Regions from separate parts of the Paenibacillus sp. FSL H7-0714 genome, predicted to be linked through region 4. Evidence: riboswitches for the same ligand, from Rfam matches in the RefSeq annotation. Region 4 holds a riboswitch; each other region holds the start of a gene.
What was found. Region 4 has a riboswitch for cyclic di-AMP ahead of NST34_RS26960 (TrkH family potassium uptake protein). Riboswitches for the same ligand answer to the same signal wherever they lie in the genome.
Positions count from the first base shown of each region.

Region 1: another riboswitch for cyclic di-AMP. It lies ahead of NST34_RS27410 (alpha/beta fold hydrolase); the one in region 4 lies ahead of NST34_RS26960 (TrkH family potassium uptake protein).
Region 2: another riboswitch for cyclic di-AMP. It lies ahead of NST34_RS02670 (hypothetical protein); the one in region 4 lies ahead of NST34_RS26960 (TrkH family potassium uptake protein).
Region 3: another riboswitch for cyclic di-AMP. It lies ahead of NST34_RS00190 (3D domain-containing protein); the one in region 4 lies ahead of NST34_RS26960 (TrkH family potassium uptake protein).

Region 1 is NZ_JBBOPT010000001.1:6,122,296-6,126,252, forward strand. Features, by position in the region: gene selD (selenide, water dikinase SelD) at 1-576, opposite strand, end outside; gene NST34_RS27410 (alpha/beta fold hydrolase) at 733-1,542, opposite strand; cyclic di-AMP (ydaO/yuaA leader) riboswitch at 1,649-1,833, opposite strand; gene NST34_RS27415 (hypothetical protein) at 2,055-2,228, opposite strand; gene NST34_RS27420 (Nif3-like dinuclear metal center hexameric protein) at 2,313-3,107, opposite strand; gene NST34_RS27425 (endo-1,4-beta-xylanase) at 3,222-3,957, opposite strand, start outside.
Region 2 is NZ_JBBOPT010000001.1:594,060-598,016, forward strand. Features, by position in the region: gene NST34_RS02650 (ABC transporter permease) at 1-162, shown strand, start outside; gene NST34_RS02655 (hypothetical protein) at 197-388, shown strand; gene NST34_RS02660 (hypothetical protein) at 541-900, opposite strand; gene NST34_RS02665 (hypothetical protein) at 1,033-1,542, opposite strand; gene NST34_RS02670 (hypothetical protein) at 1,559-2,050, opposite strand; cyclic di-AMP (ydaO/yuaA leader) riboswitch at 2,184-2,349, opposite strand; cyclic di-AMP (ydaO/yuaA leader) riboswitch at 2,770-2,959, shown strand; gene NST34_RS02675 (hypothetical protein) at 3,150-3,566, shown strand; gene kdpF (K(+)-transporting ATPase subunit F) at 3,693-3,770, shown strand; gene kdpA (potassium-transporting ATPase subunit KdpA) at 3,783-3,957, shown strand, end outside.
Region 3 is NZ_JBBOPT010000001.1:40,314-44,270, forward strand. Features, by position in the region: gene NST34_RS00180 (HD domain-containing protein) at 1-709, shown strand, start outside; gene NST34_RS00185 (TatD family hydrolase) at 821-1,591, shown strand; cyclic di-AMP (ydaO/yuaA leader) riboswitch at 1,789-2,018, shown strand; gene NST34_RS00190 (3D domain-containing protein) at 2,300-3,463, shown strand; gene rnmV (ribonuclease M5) at 3,640-3,957, shown strand, end outside.
Region 4 is NZ_JBBOPT010000001.1:6,010,257-6,014,213, forward strand. Features, by position in the region: gene NST34_RS26950 (LysR family transcriptional regulator) at 1-58, shown strand, start outside; gene NST34_RS26955 (potassium channel family protein) at 130-798, opposite strand; gene NST34_RS26960 (TrkH family potassium uptake protein) at 812-2,107, opposite strand; cyclic di-AMP (ydaO/yuaA leader) riboswitch at 2,242-2,423, opposite strand; gene NST34_RS26965 (CPBP family intramembrane glutamic endopeptidase) at 2,738-3,957, shown strand, end outside.

The sequences.
Region 1 (3,957 bases), 110 kb from region 4:
CTTTTTAATAGAAGTCGTTAAGATGCCCACACCGATAGGTTTAGTCAAAATCAGCTTGTCTCCTGCCTGCGCACCTGCATTCGTTCTTACTTTGTCCGGATGCACAAGGCCCGTAACGGCCAATCCAAATTTAGGCTCTTTATCGTCGATGGAATGTCCGCCCACAAGCGTTGCTCCTGCTTCCTGCACTTTATCTGCTGCACCGCGCAAAATGTCACCGAGAATGCTTTTGTCCAAAACAGAAATAGGGAAGGCCACAATATTAAGCACTGTAAGCGGCTTGCCGCCCATAGCATAAATATCACTTAACGCATTAGCTGCTGCAATTTGCCCAAAGGAATAAGGGTCGTCCACGATCGGCGTGAAAAAATCAACAGTTTGCACTAACGCTAGATCATCACTTAATCGATATACCCCAGCGTCATCACTGGTATCCAGACCTACAAGTAGATCCGGATTAGGAACGGTTGGTGGTAGACTGCGAATAACCTGCATGAGATCGGCGGGACCGATTTTGCAGCCGCAGCCTCCTTTTGAAGATAATGAGGTCAATTTTATGGTTTCGGCTTGAGACATCATGACTCAGCTCCTTTAGATAGTTAATATCGAATATCTTTAATCTTACATCAGTAGACAGCATTGTACAAAAAACAGACATACAGAAGAACGCCCCGTAGCCAGTACATACTCCCCGGCTATGGGACGCCTCTCATTTCTCACTTACCACTAAGATCAACTAATCTGCTGAGTTTCCTGCTGTTTCTCCAAAAACCGCTGAAGTATAGCATTAAATTTCTCCGGCTGACACAGATTACTAGGATCTAATGCGTTAGGGATGATCACTAACTGAGCATGTGGCAGCTGAGACACCATATCCTTCATACAATTAACTCCAAATTCACTAAAGTCACCTACAATACATAAGGCGGGACGCTTAAAAGACTTTAAGCATCTAGTGTAATCCACATGGCTCGTAGCCAGCCTTTGCCGATACAATTCCCGTGGACGTTTATCGAGAAGTCCTCTTCTAATCTCGTTATAAGCCAGATTCCAGCGTTCCCGGTACATCATACGAATCGAAGGCAGTACAAGCTCACTTGGAGCGTAATACATTAACCAGCTACAATAAGCAGCCATAAGCTGGATTTTACCAATTATCGTTGACGCCTGACTTCTACAAAAGCTATCCGCGACAACAATCGCTTTTACTCGCTCTGGGTATTGTTTCGCAATATGCTGAACGACGAGCCCCCCATAGGCACTCCCAACAAAAACAGCCTCACGAATACCCAAATCATTCAATAGCATAATTATATCTAGACATTGGGTTTCAATAATCTCGTTTGGGGCCTGCAGTAATTCACCTGATTTGCCATTCCCCCGTAAATCACACAGAATCACTTTATATTTATCAGAAAAATACTCCAATTGTGGCTTGAACATACTATGTGTTAATCCATGTCCATGGATAAACACAACCGGAGCCCCTGTTCCATTGATTTCGTAATAGAGCGAAGTTCCATTCAGTTTAGCAATAGGCAAAGTTAACACCTCTTTCATAGATAGGTTCTACAACTATATCTGCTTTTTAACGCAGCAAAAAACCACAGAGGGATTCTCTGTGGCTATTCATCATCAAATACGCCATTCATCCTCTCTCCATACGCTTACGAGGTTAGCTGTCGGATTCGGGCAGTGAGAGTTGCCCTACCTGCATGGATGCATTTCTGCACCTGGAACAGGATTCACCCCATAACTAGTACCGATTGTTACACTGGTTCCCAGTTGTTGGTTCCCCCGCTTTCCTTAACGGAAATTAAGCGGACTTCTTATGTAATTGTCAGTTATGTGATGAATCATACTCCGTGTAAGGTTTCTTGTAAAGTTGAGCCGTGGGCAAAATAATGTTGAAAGCCATGCTTTTCATTTCATATTGAGCATACACTTCGTTTTCTCTTTCTTTTGCTCTTGTTTACTCAATATATCTAAAAAAAGCCGAGCGGCCATCAGAGATCAATCCCTGAACCACTCGGCTTCGTTATACAATCATATGGCTACAACAGATCGGCGTTTTTCAATGCATGCTCCCAGCTCGGAAAAAAGAACAGCGCACTTCTCATAAGATCAGGATCGCTTTGCTTCACTTGTTTTTTGCTGATCGAGCTTCCATCGGTTTGAAGCTTTTTGATACGACTTAACACTTCATCAGCCTCCAAAGGAATTTCCATTGAAGCACTCCTTTCTCAGTGACCTGGTTTCCAATCATTTTCTCCATAATATGCAAATTTATTCTTCATTTCGGTTTATACGAATTAAACCAGCTGATAGACCGGTTGTTCAGCAATAAAATAAGTAGGAATCATTGGGTATTTCTGTGCCAGAACTTCAGCTAAATATTTCATTCCTGGAGCTTCACTTTCCGCATGACCTAACATAATCAGCGCTTTTGATCTGCCTTGGTGGACAGCATCCCTCACATATTCTGGAGTTTCCCATTCGGGGCCCTCGCCAGCAATAATTAAATCAAGATTATGCTGATTAAAAAGAGGAATAGCCATCGTCCCACCTCCTCTGTAACCTACTAATATCCCCACTTGTCTGCATGTCTGGGATAGGTCTCCGGCAGCACGTACATAGGAGATGCCTAGCTTTCTTTTTATATACAGAGCCGCTTCACTTACCGTCATAGCTGGAATCGATAGGATCGTAGCAGTGGATTGCTGCTCAACCACATAGGCTGACCATTCAAGCTCTCGTAGCAAGCCCACCATGATCCCATCCGGTTGATGCCGATGCCAATAATCATGATAACGAAAAATAGCCAGTTCAGAACGCTCAATCAAACTCCGTTTCGCGCGAGACACAGGGTCAGCCTCTAACCACTTGCTCGTCTCATGATGACTGTAAAACACACCTTCATGTGTGATCAACAAATTGGCGTTCATAGCAACCGCTCGTTCCACAACATATTGCGTAGCGCAAAATGCCGTAACCATACCTGTAATCACCATTTCCGGATTCCCCGGCTTAAGAGTATCCACAGTCCCATCTATCTGTTCCATGGCTCCTATTAAATCTTCCAGAATCGTTCTAATTGTCACGCTCACTTTAATCCGCCCTTTGAGATCTATTCTACCTACTAATCTATCAACGTATAAATAACCCGCCCTTAACGATATAAGGACGGGTTCACAGTTCATTATTTGAGCAGCTTGCCCACTCTATGATTTCGTAGCAGAGGTGATAATTCGATGGAAAGCTGGCTTCGGCTTATGCGCTTCATCGAATAGGAACGGCCAGTTCTTCCGCCCACGAACAGGGAAATCATCCAGCCAGGTATAGTCATCCGCTGCTCCCCAGAACGTGACCGAACTAATCACGTCCCGGTATTCTCTCAGCAGTGCGAACATCGCTTCATATCGATCTGCTTGAAGCTCGAGCAGCTCAGCAGGTACTGCCTTTAAGTCCATTCGTTTGTCATCGAAACGGAACATGGATACATCCAGCTCTGTCAGTTGGAGCTGAAGTCCTAAGGATGCATATTTTTCGATCGCTGTACGAATATCATCCAGACTAGGATCGTATAAATTCCAGTGTGCCTGCAATCCGACGCCATGGATCGGCACGCCTTGTTCCAATAGCGACTTCACCAGTTTATAGATTTTGTCACGCTTTAATGGATGGGATTCGTTATAGTCATTGTAGAACAACAAAGCCTTTGGATCGGCTTCATGCGCGAATTCAAACGCTTTGGCGATAAAGTCCGGGCCAACAATGTCGAGCCACTTCGACTGGCGAAGAAGTTCTTCTCCCTCATCAGCGATTACCTCGTTTACAACATCCCAAGCATAAATTTCTTCCTTATAACGTCCTACAACGGTCTGAATATGTGATTTAACTCGTGCAAGCAGAATCTCTTTGCTTACAGGTCCTCCGCCCTTATCCTCAAACAGCCAG
Region 2 (3,957 bases), 5.4 Mb from region 4:
GTAGCGATCTGGCAAGTTATTGTATCATTAGCCATCCTGCTTGTTACCACGTTCATCTTTGGATGGTTGGCTGCCAAGATCTATCGCACAGGCGTATTGATGTACGGCAAACGTCCAAGTATTAAAGAGATCAGAAAAGCGATGAAGGCTTACAAGATCTAAGTGGCTTCATATAAACTTTTAAGGAGTGGTAATCATGACTAAAAGTGAACAATACAATATGATGCTTTTAATGAGTTCGGTATCTCTGGCTACGGTTAGTAGAATGCTCCATTCAGATGGATCCGCTGTTATGGATTTCACTCAAGGTGTATTGACTGGTATTGCCATGGTAGGGATGATTGCGGGATTGTGGATGTACGGTAAGGCGCGTAAGAGTAAAGCGTAATAGTAGGAAATAAGGAAGCCGCGGCAGATGCCGTGGCTTTTTTCTTTTTTGAGTACGTATCGTAAAAGTTATTTGGAAGATAGTTGCGGACTCCAGGGCTCCTGAGTCCAATATATCCTCCGTACACTCAAATGTCGTTTCCTTTTGAGGGATTAGACAACGGATAGATTACCACTAGGCAGCAAATCCTCTGGAGCAGTCAGTTGCTCCCGCACACGCCTAAGCTGCGCTTTTAGTACAGGAACACTCTTTTGCAGGATGATGCTTATTTGAGGTAAAGATAGCTTTAGGCCATACCACATCGTTTTTATAAGCTGTTCCTCCCAAGGCAATGCCTTGGCAGACAGGAGAGACCGGCATGCGTAATAATCGGCGCATTGTCGGATACAAGAGCGGTAAGCTTCGATAGAGAATAGCTGGCTGTCAAAGCTTTTTTGACGGAATATTTTATGAAGCTCTTTAAAAGTACGGATAGTAACCTTCTCGGCTTCTGCTGATTGTTGTAACAACATGGAACTGAGCGTATAGATATCATTCGTACACTTTTGAACACACTCTGCAAATATAGTTCTACGGGGGGATTCGGCAGGTAAGGGGTCAGGCATGATAAACACGATCCTTTCAGAATGGGTTATGGGATGAACCTATAGTATAGAAAAGTAAGAAATGGATTTGTTGATAAGCTCGGCGGTATCAGGTTCTGGATAACTATGTTTTTGAAGCGCAACACTGGATGGTTTATAATATAGCCGCCCTCCTTTGGAATCTCTCCCACCAGCGACAGCTCTGTACAGACGACCTTGCTCAATGTGCCCTGCCAAGGATTTACCCTGCAGCTTGGCTCTTAAATCCTGTAAAGCACCTTGCACTAGCTCAAACTGAGTCTGATCCCACTCTGAACCATGGGTACGTACTTTATCTATCGCTTCCTCTAGCCGGCAATGATATATCATTCTGAGAAAAGAACTCCATTTAATAAGGTCGAAAGTTTTGGTATTGGCAGAGATAAGACATGCCCCCCAGCTGCTACCTCCTTTACAGGTAAGTTTCAGGATGCCATAACGGCTACCTTGATCAGCCTCCATTCCATAGTGAATAGGCTCAGGTGAATCAAAGACGAATACTTCTATGCGAGATAGTCTTCGCTGGTCCATGACAGGTTTCTCCTCCTTAGGTTTCCAAAAGCTTAAGATCTACATGGTGAATGTCGTTAGCCTTCTCTATACAGGCGAGCATTTCAGCTTCATTCTCACAGACTGCGGCATGCTCCAGCCATAGTCGGAATTTCTGTTTGCGTATAACGGATAAATGTAAGGGGAAGGTGTTGCGAGATCTCATTACGTACCAACCGACTGCAACGTCTTTCCACGGTTCCTTAAAAGCGGTGAGCCACGGAAAACGTTGGTGTGCTGACCAATCCTGCAGCTGTTGCTTTTCTCGGATATTTTTATATATTTCGTATATAATTGTTCGGTCCATACAGTATTCACAGGTAGATGGGCTGCTGAAATGGCGAAGTGATTCAATCTGCTTCTGACCAAAAGCATAGCCGACAATAGTTCTGTGATGATCCTCTTCGAACCACAACGCTCCAAAGCAAACATAATTTAGACTTATCGGCTCAAGTAGCCCTTGCTGAGTTCCCCAATAATAGTGTTTCATTCCTTTCACCCCGTCCAGCATGCTATCACCCTATAGATTCAGGTAACGCAAAAACCGCAGCAAGAGGAGGACCTCTGCTGCGGTTTTGGAATACAGGTATACACATACCTGTGCCAAAGCGTGGCGGATCAAGGGTCTCTCTCTTTACGCTTACGAGGTTAGCTGTCGGATTCGGACGGTGAGAGTCGCCCTACCTATGTGAGACTTGAACAGTCTCCTTCGGATTCACCCCAAGTAGGCCATGTGGCCTGATGGTTCCCCCGTTCCCTGCAAATACAGGAACTCAGCGTTGAATGTATTTTGTGAAATAGATTCAACCCGAATCATACTCTTTTCAAGGTGTTTCTGTAAAAACAGAAAGTGTTCTTTTGAGCGCGATTTAAACCAAATCCTGCCTACTACGACGGAAAAGGGAACCAAATAGGTATTTATTGCGAGTTATCGGGCTTCTTCCTCGCTTAATCTCGACTTCTTGTTTTCTTACCTATAAAGGCGATTTTTTGAGATTTCTACATTTGTGGTGAATAAAATCACATGGTATGCCCGCTTTTCGCTAATGGATTAAAACTCGAGTAAACAAGAGATATAGAGAGATTGGATATCAAGTAAGCGCTATCCAACGCGAAAATAGTTTTTAATTTGCATTATTTTGGCATCAATCAGGTTTTACAATTCTTCCTGCATAAGGGTATGATTACTCCTGTTTCAACAACAATCGAATATTTGATCCGCTTAATTTCCGATAAGGAAAGCGGGGGAACCAACAATCGGCAGACGATGTGAGAGTCGGAAGCCGGTTATGGGGTGAATCCTGTAGAAGATGCGAGTGAGCTCGCATCTATACAGGTAGGGCGACTCTCACCGCCCGAATCCGACAGCTAACCTCGTAAGCGTATGGAGAGAGGATGAGTGCAATGTGACCGCTAGCGAGCCACAGAGGAGAATCCTTTGTGGCTTTTTGCTGTGCTTTTTTAAGCAAAGCATTTATGGAAAACCTCACGAAGAGGTCGTTATATTCATCATTAGCGGTAGCTTTTCTTTCAAGATCAGGGTGATCAAGCTCTGATCTTACAAGCAAAGCATTTGAGGAGAATAAGAGATGACAGATCAGAATGAATATGTACTGGTATGTGCGCCAACGAAGGCAGGCGAACATTTTATTAAGCTTCTAAAATTCAGAGGCATTAAGATGGCCGGATTGACCAACAACTTGCCTGAGAAGGCCCTACTCGAAGAGATGGGGATTGAACAAGTCGTTCTAGTTGATACCCGCCATCAGAATACTTGGTTTCGCCCGCCGTTCCCGGTAGGACGGGTATATCTGTTCGAGAGCAGCTTTACGTTATGCTGCCGCTACATTCAGATGTGCCGCACTTGGACGACGCAGCCGATTTTTGTAATCACAAGCTCAATAAATCCTAGATTGGTCTATAAAAGACTTGGTGCAAGTTATGTAATCTATTCCCACAGTGGTGATGCTGATTTTCTAATCGATAAATCACCTCATCAAGGATAAAAGAAGGAGTGCGGGAGATATGATGGATCTGTATATGGTAGCTTCGTTAGCTGTAATTTACGGGTTGTTTTATGGATTTATGCGCTGGTGCGCAGGTGTAGTTGAGGATACAGGGAGGGATAAGTTGTGATTCTAGTAATCGCTGTTACCCTACTGTTGTTTGTATATCTGGTTTACGCATTGATTCATCCGGAGAAATTTTAAGGAGGGGCATTCATGGGCATTTTGCAAATAGTTGCTGTAATCGTAATTCTTATCTTGCTGGTTAAGCCGATGGGCACGTATTTATATTATGTATTTTCTAATGAACCGAACCGTACGGATCGATGGTTTGGAGGCATGGAAAAAGGAATTTATAAGCTGATCGGCCTGAAAAAACGGGACGGTATGT
Region 3 (3,957 bases), 6.0 Mb from region 4:
TGATCGGATTTTAAGAATGCTGCGTCCTTATAATGGTCGAATTGTTGTAAAAGAATCGGGAATGCATGCCATTGAAGATTATTTAATGTCGCGTTATCAAATGTACTGGCAAGTCTATTTTCATCCGGTGACACGTAGCTCAGAGATTATTTTGCGACAAATTTTCCGTAGAGCCAAGGAGCTTTTCCAAGAGGGGTACAATTTTAGTTTCATGATTAATCCGCTGGAGGATTTGTTCCGTGGTGAGGTGACAGTGAAGCAATATTTAATGCTAGATGAAGCACTGGTACAGACGGCTTTTATGCAGTGGACACTTGAGAAAGATGAGCTACTAAGTGACTTGTGTACCCGTTTTATTCATCGTAAACTGTATAAATATGTTGAGGTGGAGAATCTCGATACAGATATGATTACTGAAATTCGCAGCAGTTTTGCGGCAGCCGGACTTCACCCAGAATATGATTTGGAGATTGATTTTCCGACAGATCTGCCCTATGATGTGTTCCGTCCGGGAGAAGCTTTTGACAATAAACAAATTCTGCTGCTTGATCGGCATGATCATCTGCGGGAAATTTCAGAGGTGTCGGATATTGTGCGTTCTATTAGCGGCATTCACCGTGGCAGATATCATCTTTATTTTCCTCAGGATAAGTTGAGAAATGCGCTTACGCGATTGCCTGCTTCTATTGCAGAGATTTTTGCAAAATAATACAAGAAAATATGGGATTTATGACAAGAAGAGTAGAAATATAAGATATAACGGATAGCGTGAAACTTATATTGTCTTATATTTAAAAAAGAACAAGGAGTGAGGGTTAAAATGTTTCTGTTTGACACACATACGCATCTGGATGCACCTCAATTCGACGAGGATCGCGAAGAAGTTATCGTTCGTGCTGTAGAAGCAGGAGTTAGCAAGATGATTAATATCGGATTTAATCGGGAGACGATTCCCTCAACGATGAAGCTGGCGGAATCTTATGATTATATTTATGCGGCAGTGGGTTGGCATCCTCAGGATGCGATTGATATGAAAGAAGGAGATCTCGATTGGATCGCTTCTCTATGCAGTCATAAAAAAGTAGTGGCTATTGGTGAAATCGGACTGGATTATTACTGGGATACTTCTCCCAAGGATGTGCAACATGAAGTTTTTCGCAAGCAAATTGGACTAGCCCGTGAACTAAATATGCCGATTTGTATTCATGATCGTGATGCCCATGAGGATGTTGTACGGATTTTACGGGAGGAAAAGGCAAATGAGGTTGGAGGCGTGATGCACTCGTTCTCAGGAAGCTGGGAAACAGCTAAAATGTGCTTGAATCTTGGTTTTCATTTATCCTTTGGAGGACCCATTACGTTCAAAAATGCAAGAGTGCCAAAAGAAGTGCTTGCGCAGACCCCACTAGACCGATTATTGATCGAAACCGATGCTCCATATTTGACTCCACACCCCTTTCGCGGGAAGCGAAATGAGAGCGCTCATGTGAAGCTGGTAGCAGAGGCAGCAGCTGAAATTAAAGGGTTAACATGGGAAGAATTGGCTAAAATAACGTATGCGAACGCACTGGAACGATTTGGGATTGAGTGAAAACGGGAGCAAAACAGGCGAAAAATAGAGAATGGCCGATATATTAAACTTTTTTAATATAAAAACGGCTGAATATTACAATATTTTAACCATATTTTTGCGTAAACGTGGTTGAATCGTCCTTTACAACATGCATCAAAACAGGATATCATCTTTTCAGTGATGTGAGCTGTGTTATAGTGACAGCCATTGATTCATGGATCGTCTCGCTGAGTCTCCGTATGGAGAACGGGGGAACCAATATTGACCTGCCGCATGCCTGTATTTTAAATACGGTTTAGACGTGCCGTAGGACAGTATTTGATTTCTTCACGTGGTCTTTGGGGTGAATTTAAGGGCAACCGCCATGAGCGGGTGACCTGAAATAGGGCGTCTCTCTTTCGTCCGAACCCGACAGCTAACCCCGTAAGCGCAAGTAAGAGAGGCAACCTCGTGCACAAGCATTCTCTATTCTGATATTGGAGAAGCCACGAAAGAGTCCTCAGTTGAACTCTTTTTAGGCTTTTTTATTTTTGAATAAATAGAATGTTGCCCACATACTGTTATATAACAGAGGTGGGAGTAGCTGTGCCGAGCAGGCGATCCATGAGCAGGAGACGCTAAGTTATTACGTGCGTGTCCTGTGACAATCTCAAATAGTTTCGTCAAAGGAATTCAGTCCTCATGATATACAATTGACGACGGGGCTATGTAAGGAGGATGGAGAGAATGGGCGTATTCCAACCAGAAGTATCCCATGATTCGCAGTCATCCAGCAGGTCTTTCGCATTACGGTGGGAGCAAGTAAATACTCGCGTACTTTTACTTGCAGGCGTGATTTCAGTCGCTATCGCGCTACTTATTCTGCTGTACGTACACGGTCAAAGTAACAAACAATTATTTTTAGTAATAGACGGGCAAACACAGACGCTTGAAACGCGAGAAGCGCTTCTTGGTGATGTGTTGGAGAAAGAGCAAATTTCGCTGCAGCCGCATGATGAACTATCTTTAGGACTGAGTGATGAAATAAAAGACGGTGACCGTGTCGTTATCAATCGTGCGCAGAAAATTAGTCTTACTGCGGATGGAGCAACAAAAACGTTATATACGACCGAAGACACAATTGGTAAAGCAATTGAGAAAATGGGCATTACCCTAGAAGGTCATGATAAGATTTTCCCTTCGTTAGACACCACCATTTCTGCAAACATGGAGGTTAAGATTGTTCGCATCAACAAACAGACTGTACAGCGATCAACTAACTTACCCTTCAGAGTCATCAAGACAGCAGACCCCTCCCTTACTGTGGGAACAGTTAGAGTGGCACAGGCAGGCAAACCAGGCGTCATGATTCAGCATATTGAAAAGATCTACCAAGACGGAGAACTGGCCTCTATGCGCATGATTGGTAAGGAAGTACAAACGGTAACGAAAGATAAGATTATTGCCGTTGGTACCAAAGCACTTCCTAAGCCGGCTGTAGCTAAGACTACAACAACTTCCAAATCAAACACCACTTCAAAAACGGCTAAGGTTAGCGCCAAGACTAATAACGTCACAAGCAAGGCTGGCGTAGACTTTGAGTACAAGAAGATGATTAAGAACGTCTCCATGACAGCTTATTCATCAGAAGAGCCAGGTATTGGTACCAAAACTGCCTCCGGAACACGCGTAACGGAAGGTCGTACAATTGCGGTAGACCCGAATGTAATCCCTATTGGCTGGTGGGTATATATCGAGGGGCTTGGATTCCGCCGAGCAGAAGATACTGGCGGTGCCATTAAAGGCAATAAAGTAGATGTCTATTACGATTCACTGAGCCATGTCCGTAATTTCGGTCGTAAATCACGTACCGTTTATGTGATTGGACCTGTGAAGCCGGAGTTAAACTAGGCTGAAGCTTTTGCAAATTATTCTTTGATAAGCTATAGTGATGATAACCGTTAAGGAACGCCAGATGATCATTTCGTTGATCGCAGAGCAACCGCTCATCACTTATACATTCTTTAACCAAAAGAAGAGGAGCGAAACCTCTTCTTTTTTGCTTTTTTTGGAAGGAGTCAAGAGATATGATTAAGGAATTAATTGTCGTTGAAGGTAAGAGTGATACCGTCGCTGTTAAACGTGCTGTAGAAGCAGATACGATCGAAACAGGGGGCTCGGCTGTAGACCGGACCGTAATTGCGAAGATCGCGCTTGCTATGGAGCGTAGAGGAGTAATTATCCTTACTGACCCGGATCACGCGGGTGAACGAATTCGTAAGATTGTGTCCGCAAAGGTGCCGGGCTGCAAGCATGCCTTCATTCCGGAGAAGGACGCAACCCGCAAGGGAGATATTGGTGTGGAGAACGCTTCTCCAGAGGCGATTCGTCATGCGCTGCGGAAT
Region 4 (3,957 bases):
GGCCCGCAGCCTCGTGCAGGTCACAGAAGAGATGTTTCTGACGGAACGAGAGAAATAGTACATACCTCTGCGTGCAGCCTTAATTAAAAAAGCCCTCCGTCCCATGTAAAGGACGGAGGGCTTATCTATTTAATCTTGGTTTACAACTTCATCCTCAAATCGATCAATACTTTCATTAGAACCAATGAGTACCATAACGTCGCCCTCACTCAAATGATCATGTGCCGTTGGAGCCACTATAATTCCACTTTCCCGGTTCAGGGCAACAATACTGCAGCCATATTTCGCTCTTGTATTTAAATCTGACAAGCTTTTCCCGTTCATGCAAGACGGAACGGTTAGCTCGACGATTTTATAATCCTTGGACAGTTCAATATAATCCAGCAAATTGGGTGTCACGAGCTGATGTGCCACACGAATGCCCATATCCCGCTCCGGAAAAATAACCCGGTCCACGCCCAGCCTGGACAACGCACGACCATGAAGGATCGAGATCGCCTTGGCTACTACTTGCTTGACTCCAATCTCTTTTAACAAAATCGCCGCCAGAATACTTCGTTCCATATTGTCGCCAATCGCTACAATCCCACAGTCAAAGTTCCGTACGCCGAGCGAGCGCATAATTCCTTCATCTGTAGCATCAGCCACTACCGCATGCGTCAGGTGATCGCTCATTTCCTCCACACGCTCCTCATGGTGATCAATACCGAGCACCTCGTAGCCCATTTCCATCAGCTCAAGTGCAAGGCTTGAGCCAAAGCGGCCTAAACCGATTACTACAAATTGCTGTGCTTTCATTTCGGATTAACTCCTATCCAATAATTATTTTACCTTCTGGGTGCTTATACAATGGTTTACCCTGTTTTGGTCCAAGCGCATACACTAATGTCAATGGACCTAGCCGACCCGCAAACATCGTCAGACAGATCAGAATCTTGCCGAAGATAGAAAGTTCAGGTGTCAGGCCCATGGTTAGTCCCACCGTGGCAAAAGCTGAGGTCGTCTCAAATAATATCGCTAAGAAATTACTATCCTCTGTTGTGGACAGTAACATCGACACCGTGAGGACCAATAGCAAAGCGAGTAATGTTAGCGTCAACGCTTTATAGATACGCTCTTGCGCCAATCGGTAACGGAACAGTACAACATCTTCACGTCCGCGCAGCATCGCGATTACTGCACCAATCATAATCGTAAAGGTTGTTGTCTTAACCCCGCCACCTGTTGATCCAGGAGATGCACCAATAAACATAAGAATAACCATAAAGAACTGCGAGGCTTGCCGCAGTCCGGCAATATCCACCGTATTGGCGCCAGCGGTTCGGGGCGATACCGACTGAAAGAATGCCGATAATATTTTGCCGCCGAAATTTAAATTCCCCAGTGTGCGCTGATTCGTAAATTCAAATATAAAAATAACCAAAGCGCCGATAAGAATAAGCCCTGCAGTGGTGGAGAGTACAACTTTGCTATGCAAAGATAATTTACGTTTGACACGAAACTCCACCAGATCCGACATGACAATAAAACCAATACCGCCAGAGACAATCAGAAACATCACCACGATGTTCACTAGCGGGTCATATACATAATCGGTTAAACTCCGGAAATCCCCGAAAATATCAAATCCAGCATTATTAAACATAGACACCGCATGAAATATTCCAAAATAAATGGCCTTTCCCAGTGGCATATCAAACGCCCAGCGTATGGACAGAAGCACCGCTGCACAGCCTTCGATGACCAAGGAATAAATAAGTACTCTCCGGATCAGTCGAACAATCCCCTCCATAGAGCCTTGGTTCATTGCTTCCTGAAGGATCAGTCTGTCCCGCAAGGAAATTTTGCGTTTCATCATCATGGCAAATAAGGTCGCCATTGTCATAAACCCTAAGCCACCAACCTGGATAAGCACCATAATTACGGTTTTCCCAAAAATGGTGAATGTCGTCCCGGTGTCCAGCACCACAAGTCCTGTCACACAGGTGGCAGATGTTGCAGTAAACAACGCATCAATAAAACTAACAGCATTCCCGCTGGTACTTGAAATGGGAAGCATAAGCAGCAAGGCTCCAATCAGAATGATCGATGCAAAACCAAGCACCATAATCTGAGGCGGAGAGAGCTTCAGGAACTTTGATTCAGAAACCCTGCGAAACTGTGAAGCCACTACGCTCACCCTCTTATCAAAATTTAAAGAATTCCAACAAAAAAAGCACTGGAAAACCAATGCTACCCTTGGTTCCTGCAGTAAATTAGCCTACGAGGTTAGCTGACGGATTCGGACTGTGCAGGCTGCCCTATTCGTTCCTAGAACGAAATTCACCCCTGATGAATAAAGACAACGCCTATGGCGTATACTCATCTTTTCATTACTTCTTATGGTTCCCCCGTTTTCACCTGAAATTCGGCTATATACAATTGCATACAAATTATATATGTTATTTCGATAAATCACAAAGACACTATTAATGGTGATTCATATGAAAAATGCGGTTTGGAGAGGATGTACCACTAAGAGTGCCTTTTCTCATCACTTTTCCGTGTTTTCCCTGCAATTGCATCGATTTTCATGAAAAATGAAGAAATAATCACCTTAAATTCATGGTATATATTCAGCTACCTATTCTATAATATCTCTATTACCCATAAAAAGAATATACGATGATTTTTGTAACTATCATGGCACTAATACTATAATGGAACATAACATTGTCAGTTTACAAGGAGGCGTTACATGAATCCCGTTGGCCAGCCCTTACAGCAACGTGCCCTCTCCATGAGGCTCATCATCTCGGGCATTATCGGTCTTATTCTATTTATTATGTTTCAGATTGCTCCCTCGGTGCTAAATAGCCCTGCTGGGGAAGATACTACTGTCATCAGTAAGGCGGAAGCCCGCGACAAAGCCATATCATTCGCAGAACAAAAGCTGAACTACACCAAAGCACCAACCGATCAGTGGAATGTACTGTACGATACGGACTCTTCCTTTTATGGTTATATGTCCCGCGAGAAGCTTTTGGAGGACTATACAAAAAAGAAATTGGATCAACGATATCCTTTTGACATCTTTCGTGTAACACTTAGTCCTTCAGCGGAACAAGAGCCACTGATCTCTGTTGACCTCAATATGTATACTGGTGCAGTTGTCGCTTTCACACAAGGTGCAGAAGGATCAGGTACCGGATTACCAAACAATGTATCCACCAGTGCAAAAGAAGAGGACAAGGGTACTACCTTATCACTTGCACAAAAAGAAAATCTTGCCCGTCCCTGGCTTCAGGAATGGGATGTAAATCCCGCCAAGCTACAAATTGAATCGAATACGGGAAACTACGGGCTCGTGTATACAGATCGTTCCGTTCAGATCGGCGAATCCTTACTACACTATTATTTCGATTTCACTGGCGAACAGGTATCCAGCTTTAAAGCAGGATTCACCGCTCCAGCCTGGCATACCACCTATGTAAAGGACCAGACCTCTCTCGCGGAAAAGTTTACTTTATTCGGCTACGGTTTGCCTACTTTAGCTTTAGGAATTCTGGCACTCATCTACAGCATACTTAGAAGAGAACATACCTCCTTTAAGCGTGGAATATTCCTAAGCTCAGCTTATTTTGTAATCATGATGATCAGCACCTATAATATGCTCCCTGAATCCTCAGGCGAAGGACTCGAGGCTCAGATAACTTCCGTCATAATGTTCATCATTTATGCCTTATATAGCCTCCTAATGTCTTCCCTGCTCTATTTTTCTTTAGTTGGAGGGGACGGCCTATGGAAAAAAGAAGAGGGGATGAACCCATGGCCTCGTGCTAAAGAGCCTGGCTATGGAAAATATGTTCTGGATAGTATCCGGGCTGGATACGTCTGGGCATTCGTGCTGCTAGGGGTGCAGACCCTTATGTTCATCGTATTATCACTTACCTTGCAGAACTGGTCCACTACTGACGC